Linked DNA regions of Ancylobacter polymorphus. The protein of the gene in region 1 binds, or shares a complex with, the protein of each later gene. Links are inferred from orthologs where the notes say so. Each region holds a gene or a part of one and is shown in the gene's direction. Other genes may lie near its edges. The genes, in order: K9D25_RS14735 and smc.

Region 1 (3,105 bases):
TTGTCGCCGCCTTTCGTGCCACGGTTGGCCGCCCCGACGCGCCGGTGCTGATCGACCAGGAAGGCGGGCGGGTTCAGCGCCTCGCCCCGCCGCACTGGCCGGTCTATCCGCCGGCGGACGTGTTCGCGCGCCGCGCCGAGGCGGGTGACCCGAACGGCGCGGCCGAGGCCGCCCGCCTCGGTGCCCGTCTGATGGCGGCCGATCTCGCGGCGCTCGGCATCACTATCGACTGCGTGCCTTGCGCCGATCTGCGCCTGCCCGAAGGCCATGGCATCATCGGCGACCGCGCCTATGGGGCGACCCCGCCGCAGGTGGCGCATCTCGCCCGCGCGGCGGCCGAAGGGCTGATGAGCGGCGGCGTGCTGCCGGTGCTCAAGCACATTCCCGGCCATGGCCGCGCCCGTGCCGACAGCCATGAGAGCCTGCCGGTGGTCGAGACCTCCCGCGCCGAACTGGAAGCGACGGATTTCGCGCCGTTCCGTGCGTTGGCCGACCTGCCGCTCGGCATGACGGCGCATGTCGTCTACGCCGCCATCGACCCCGACCGCCCTGCCACGACCTCGCCCACGGTGATCGACGAGATCATTCGCGGCCATATCGGTTTTGACGGCGCGCTGATGAGCGACGATCTGTCCATGGGCGCGCTGGCGGGGTCGCTCGCGCACCGCGCCGAGGCGTCCTTCGCCGCCGGCTGCGACCTCGCGCTGCACTGCAATGGCCGGCTCGACGAGATGACGGAAGTCGCCTCCCGCACGCCACTCCTCGCGGGCGCGGCGGCCCGGCGCTGCGCGGCGGCGCTCGCACGTCTGGCGGTGCCGGAGGAAATCGCCCTGGATGAGGCACGGACGCGTTTTTCGGCTATGATCGCGGCGTCCTGAACGTCGTTCGCGGTTCCTGATGGTCCAAAGCCAGTTCACCTTCGATGCCGACGCCGCGCGCCAGGCGGGCGAGCCCGCGCTGGTGGTGGATGTCGACGGCTTCGAAGGGCCGCTCGACCTGCTGCTGGCGCTGGCGCGCACGCAGAAGGTGGATTTGCACCGCATCTCCATCCTCCAGCTCGCCGAGCAGTATCTGCACTTCGTCGAGGAGGCGCGCCGCATCCGGCTGGAACTGGCGGCCGACTACCTCGTCATGGCGGCGTGGCTCGCCTATCTCAAATCGCGCCTGCTGCTGCCCGACCCGCCGAAGGAGGAGGGGCCGAGCGCTTCCGATCTCGCCGCCGATCTCGCAGAGCGGCTACGCCGGCTGGAGCAGATCCGCGCCGCCGCCGCGCATCTCGCCACACGCGACCGCATCGGCCACGAGGTTTTCACGCGTGGGGCGCCGGAGCCGCTGCAGGCGGCCGGTCCCATCGTCTATGAGGCGACGCTCTATGATCTGCTCGCCGCCTATGGTGCCCAGCGCCAGAAGATGGCGCTGTCGCAGGTGCGCTTTCCCCCGCGCAGCGTGATCTCGCTGGCCGAGGCGCGCGAGCGGCTGGAGCGGCTGCTGGGGCGGCTGGCGCTGCATGGCGAATGGTCCCGGCTCGACGGTTTCCTGCTCAACTGGATCGCCGACCCGAAGATGCGGGCGACCGCGCTCGCGTCGGGCTTCTCGGCGACTTTGGAAATGGTGCGTGAAGGGCTGATCGACGTGCAGCAGGAGGAGAGCTTCGCGCCGATCTGGATTCGCAGCCGGCGCGACGTGCCGGAGGAGGGCGCATGAGCGCCGACGCCGCCCGCAGTCCCCTGCCGGAGCCGGCGGAGGAGGCACCGCGCGCGCCGGGACGCGACCCGGATCTGCGCCTGCTCGAAGCCATGTTGTTCGCGGCCGGCGAGCCGCTGGACGAAGCCACCATGGCCGCACGCCTGCCCGATGGCGCCGATGTGCGGGCGTTGCTCGCCACGCTCTCGGCCGACTATGCCGACCGCGGCTTCAATCTCGCGCGGGTGGCCGGCAAATGGATGCTGCGCACCGCGCCCGATCTCGGCTTCCTGCTCGCCCGCGACAAGCCCGAGCCGCGCCGGCTCTCGCGTGCCGCGTTGGAGACGCTGGCGATCATTGCCTATCACCAGCCTGTCACCCGCGCCGAGATCGAGGAAATTCGCGGCGTGTCCACAAACAAGGGCACGCTCGACGTGCTGCTCGCCGCCGGCTGGGTGCGGCTGCGCGGGCGGCGGCGCAGCCCCGGGCGGCCGGTGACCTATGGCACCACCGAGACCTTTCTCGTCCATTATGGCCTCGATACCATCCAGGACCTGCCGGGCCTCGACGAACTGCGCGGCACCGGGATGATCGATTCGCGCGTGGCCGCTGGCCTTACCGTGCCGCTGCCCAGCGACGCGCCCGACCTGAAGGACGACGAAGACCCGCTGGAGCCGGAATTCGAGCTGTCCTTCGCGCATGAACCGGATGGCGACGACGATCCGGACGACTGAAAGAGCCCCCATGCTGACAGAATCAGGTAGCGCCATGCCGTCCCAGCCCTCCCGCACGCCGGTCTCGCTCGCCAGCCGGCTGGTGCTGGAAGAGGTGCGCCACGGCTATGGCGAGGTGGAAGCGGTGCGTGGTGTCAGCCTCACCGTGGAGCCGGGCGAAATCCTTTGCCTGCTTGGCCAGTCCGGCTGCGGCAAGACCACGTTGCTGCGGCTGATCGCCGGCATCGAGCGGCCGAGCCACGGGCGAATCCTGCTTGACCGGCAGGTGGTGGCCGGTCCGGGCGCGTTCGTGCCGCCGGAAAAGCGCGCCATCGGGCTGGTGTTCCAGGACTATGCGCTGTTCCCCCACCTCACCAATGTGGAAAACGTCGCCTTCGGCCTGCGCCGTCTGGGGCCGGCGGGGGCGCATGACGAGGCGTTGCGGGCGCTGGAACGGGTGCGCCTTGCCGCCTATGCGGAAAACTATCCACATGCTTTGTCGGGCGGTGAGCAGCAGCGCGTGGCGCTCGCCCGCGCGCTCGTGCCGCGCCCCGGCATTCTCCTTATGGACGAACCGTTCTCCGGCCTCGACAGTCGGCTGCGGGGCAGTGTGCGCAGCGAGACGCTGAAGGTTCTGCGCGATGCCCGCGCCACCTGCATCATCGTCACACACGACCCGGAAGAGGCGATGCGGCTCGGTGACCGCATC
Region 2 (4,310 bases), 2.4 Mb from region 1 along the record:
TCACCCTTGCCGCCCTGGTGCGCTGGCCGGGGCAGAATCTGCACGGCGCTCTGGGCATGGCGGCGATGGCGGCGTTTGTCATTCTGCTGCTGCAGTTGGTGGGCACATTGATGCATGTGCCTATGCACGCGGCAGGGGATCGCGTGGCCGATATCACGCTCGGCTGCGCCTTCGCACTGGCAGCGCTGGTGATCAGTGCCCGCCTGCGCCGCTGGCTCGGCTGGGAGGAGGCGTGAACGCAGCCGACGCCGCGCCGGTCGGAGGTGCGAAATAGCCTGCAAACCGCAACATGTCGTGGATCGGGCGCGCGCCGCCACTTGAACTTGTGGCCGGCGGCCGGCACCCTAGACCCATGAAATTCACCCGCCTGCGTCTCACCGGCTTCAAGACCTTCGTTGAGCCGACCGAAATGCTGATCGAGCCCGGCCTTACCGGCATTGTGGGCCCGAATGGCTGCGGCAAGTCCAATCTTGTCGAGGCCATGCGCTGGGTGATGGGCGAGAGCTCCTACAAGGCGATGCGTGCCGAAGGGATGGACGACGTCATCTTCGGCGGCTCCACCACCCGTCCGGCGCGCAACACCGCCGAGGTGGTGTTGGTGGTCGATAATGGCGACCGCTCGGCCCCGGCCGTGTTCAACGATGCGGACATGCTGGAAATTTCCCGCCGCATCGAACGGGAGGCGGGTTCCTCCTACCGGATCAACGGGCGCGAGGCGCGCGCCCGCGACGTGCAGATCCTGTTCGCAGACGCCTCTTCCGGCTCGCGTTCGCCTTCCATGGTACGGCAGGGGCAGATCGGCGAAATCGTCGGCGCCAAGCCCACCGCCCGGCGCCGCCTGCTGGAAGAAGCCGCCGGCGTCGCCGGCCTGCATGCGCGCCGGCACGAGGCGGAAATGCGCCTGCGGGCGGCGGAAACCAACCTGACGCGGCTCGAGGATGTCATCGGCCAGATTTCCGGCCAGCTCGACGCGCTGCGCCGCCAGTCGCGCCAGGCCTCGCGCTACCGGGTGCTCTCCGCCGATATACGCAAGGCCGAAGCCGCCCTGCTGTGGTTGCGCTGGCTGGAGGCAGAGGCAGGGCTCGGGGAAGCGAGCCGGGTGCTTGATCTCGCCGTGCGCGAGGTTGCCGCCCGCACCGTGCAGCAGGGCGAAGCCGCCCGCGCCGCCGCCGTGGCCGCGCACGGCATTCCCGCTCTGCGCGAGGCCGATGCAGCGGCCGCCGCCGCGCTTCAGCGGCTGACCCTTGCCCGTGGCGAACTCGACCGTGAAGAAGCGCGGGCCGGAGCCCGCCGCGAGGAGCTTGACCGCCGGCTTGCCCAGCTCGGCGGTGACATGGAGCGTGAGCGGGCGCTGGAGAAAGACGCCGGCGAGATGCTGGAGCGCCTCGCCCAGGAGGCCGAGGAACTCGCCATAGCCCAGGAACAGGCGGCGCAACTGGAAGACGAGGCGCTGGCCCGCAATGGGGAGGCGGTGGGGCGCCTCGCCGAGTCTGAGCGCGCCTTTGCCGATGCGACGGCTGCCAATGCCGAAGCGACCGCGCGGCGCGGGGCGATGGAACGCGCGCTGCGCGAGGCAGGCGAGCGCCTGTCGCGGCTCGACCGCGATGTAGACGTGCTGGCGGGCCAGAAGCGGCAGCTGGAATCCCATGTCGATGCCGCCCGCCTCGACGAGCGTCGCGAGCGTGCCGAAGCGGCGCAGGACGCCTTCGCGGCCGCCGAGGCGGCCGCGCAGGAGGCCGAGAACGCCCATGCGGTGGCCCGCGCCGCTCTCGATCAGGCCCGCCGTCCGCTCACCGAGGCGGAACGGGCGGCCCAACGGCTTGATACGGAAGCGCGCACCCTCGCCAAGCTGCTCGATGTTGGCACGCCGCGACGTTGGTCGCCGGTGCTCGACTTCATCGAGGTGGCACGGGGCTATGAGGCTGCGCTTGGCGCCGCGCTCGGCGATGATCTCGATGCGCCCTCCGACAGCGAGGCGCCGGTGCACTGGACGCTGGTCGCCCCTCTCGGCGACGCACCGTTGCCCGAGGGAACCGAGCCGCTTGCCGCCCATGTAGTCGCGCCCAAGGTGCTCGCCCGCCGGCTCAGCCAGATCGGCGTTGTTGATCGCATTGACGGCCCGCGCCTCGCCGCCCAGCTTAAGGCCGGACAACGCCTCGTTTCCCGCGAAGGCGACCTGTGGCGCTGGGACGGCTTTGTCGCCGCCGCCGACGCGCCCACCGCCGCGGCCCGGCGGCTGGCGGAGCGCAATCGCCTCGCTGATATCGAAGCCCAGCTCGAAGGCGCCCGTCTTGAAGTGACGCGGCATCGCCGCGGCCTGGAGGCGGCGGAGGCCGCGCTGCGCGCCGCCGGTGCCCGCGAGAACGCCGCCCGCGAAGCGCGCCGCGCCAGCCTGCGGGCGATGGAGGCCGCACGGGACGAGCTTGCCCGTGCCGAACGCGCCGCCGCCGAGCAGTCCGCCCGGCTCGCCGCGCTCGGTACCAATCTGGCACGCCTGCAGGAAGAGCGCGAGATTGCCGCGATCGCGCTGGAGGAAGCGCGCGCGGACATGGCCGACCAGCCGCCACCGGCGCAAGGCGAGGCGCAACTGGCGGAGATTCGCGCCCGCGTCGCTCAGGACCGCGCGGTGCTGGCGGAGACGCGCGTGCGCGCGGATGCACTGGTGCGCGAGCGCGACCAGCGTCTGCGGCGTCTCACTCTCATCGCCCAGGAGCGCGCCTCCTGGGAAGCGCGGGCCGGTGGCACGGGCGCGCGCGTCGCCGCGCTTGAGGCGCGCCTCGCGGAAGCTGCGCACGAGCGCGAAGAGCTTGACGATGCGCCCGTGCGCTTCGCCGCTCGCCGGCGCGCTCTGCTCGACGAGATCGCCCGCGCGGAGGCGGCGCGCCGCGAGGCGGGCGACCGGCTGGCGACCGCCGAATCTCTGCAGGTGGAGGGTGACAAGCTTGCCCGTGCCACGCTCGACGCGCTGGCCGCCGCGCGCGAGGAAAGCGCCCGCGCCGAGGCGCGGGTCGAGGCGGCGCGGCAGCGCCGGGAGGTGCTTGCGCGTGAGATGGCGGAGGCGCTCGACGGCCCGCCGGAGACCGCCCGCGAGATCGCCGGCTTCGCACCCGACAGCCCGATGCCGGTGCTGGCGGAGCTGGAAGCCGAACTCGGCCGGTTGAGAGCCGACCGCGAGCGGCTCGGCGCGGTGAATCTGCGCGCCGAAGAGGAACTGGCCGAGATCGAGACCCAGCAGAAGGGCCTCACCGGCGAGCGCGACGATCTCACCGAAGCGATCAAGCGGCTGCGCCAGGGCATCTACAGCCTCAACCGCGAGGCGCGCGAGCGGCTGCAGGCCAGTTTCAATGTCGTCGACGGGCATTTCCGCCAACTCTTCACCACGCTTTTCGGCGGGGGCGAGGCGCAACTGGTGCTCACCGATTCGGACGATCCGCTGGAGGCTGGCCTCGACATCATCGCCAAGCCGCCCGGCAAGAAGCCGCAATCACTCTCGCTGTTGTCCGGCGGCGAACAGGCGCTGACCGCGATGGCGCTGATCTTCGCCGTGTTCCTTACCAATCCAGCGCCGATCTGCGTGCTGGACGAAGTGGATGCGCCGCTCGACGATTCCAATGTGGAACGCTTCTGCAATTTGCTCGACGAGATGCGCCGCCTCACCGAGACGCGCTTCGTGACCATTACCCACAATCCCATCACCATGAGCCGGATGAACCGTCTGTTCGGCGTCACCATGGCCGAGCGCGGGGTCTCCAAGCTGGTCTCCGTCGACCTTGCGACCGCAGAGCGCTTCCTCGAGGCGAGCTGATCGCGCCATATGCGGCTCAGCTACGGGTAATTTCGGATGCGCAGCTGGCATGCCAAAAACATGGCTGTCCCCTTCCCTTGGTGCGGGAAGCGATCGAAACGCCTGCGACAGAGCGTCCACACTTTGCTTTTGTCATTGTTTTGCAATGACTTAAAAGATGCGATCACATCCTTGACACCCCTAGGGGCGAACACTATGGTGCGCCCGTCTTCGGGGTCGGGAAATCCTTCTCCGGTCAGGCTTGAGTGCGGATGATGGACGACCGAGACAAGACGGACGGCCATGGCGACTCGGGGCAGCCGGATGTTTCCGACGCTGAGCTATCTGGCCGGTTGCGCGGGCTAGGCAGTGCGCTGGACAAGGTGCAGGCCGAGCGGCAAGCCGAAAAGAAGGCTTCCGCCGGTGCGGACAGGACATCCTCTTCGGCCGGCATGGCGCTGGCGTTTCGGCTCGGTGCCGAATTCGTCGCGGGTGTGCTGGTTGGCGCGGGTCTGGGCTGGGTGAT

What was found.
Region 2: the proteins of K9D25_RS14735 (region 1) and smc are in contact, whole or in part, in a crystal structure (PDB 3ZGX), measured with the Bacillus subtilis proteins. The link is inferred for Ancylobacter polymorphus from one-to-one orthologs.

The regions. Positions count from the first base shown.
Region 1 is NZ_CP083239.1:3,124,133-3,127,237, forward strand. The notes cover bases 1-2,800. They hold K9D25_RS14735 (segregation and condensation protein A), read left to right. Parts: upstream 1-897; coding sequence 898-1,704; downstream 1,705-2,800. Other genes in these bases: nagZ (beta-N-acetylhexosaminidase), read left to right, coding at 1-878; scpB (SMC-Scp complex subunit ScpB), read left to right, coding at 1,701-2,417; K9D25_RS14745 (ABC transporter ATP-binding protein), read left to right, coding at 2,452-2,800. In the rest of the region: more of K9D25_RS14745, read left to right, coding at 2,801-3,105. UniProt on the Bacillus subtilis protein: Participates in chromosomal partition during cell division. May act via the formation of a condensin-like complex containing Smc and ScpB that pull DNA away from mid-cell into both cell halves.
Region 2 is NZ_CP083239.1:734,148-738,457, reverse strand. What follows is about bases 1-4,005. They hold smc (chromosome segregation protein SMC), read left to right. Parts: upstream 1-352; coding sequence 353-3,805; downstream 3,806-4,005. Other genes in these bases: K9D25_RS03525 (FUSC family protein), read left to right, coding at 1-236. Outside these bases: K9D25_RS03515 (AtpZ/AtpI family protein), read left to right, coding at 4,060-4,310. UniProt on the Bacillus subtilis protein: Required for chromosome condensation and partitioning.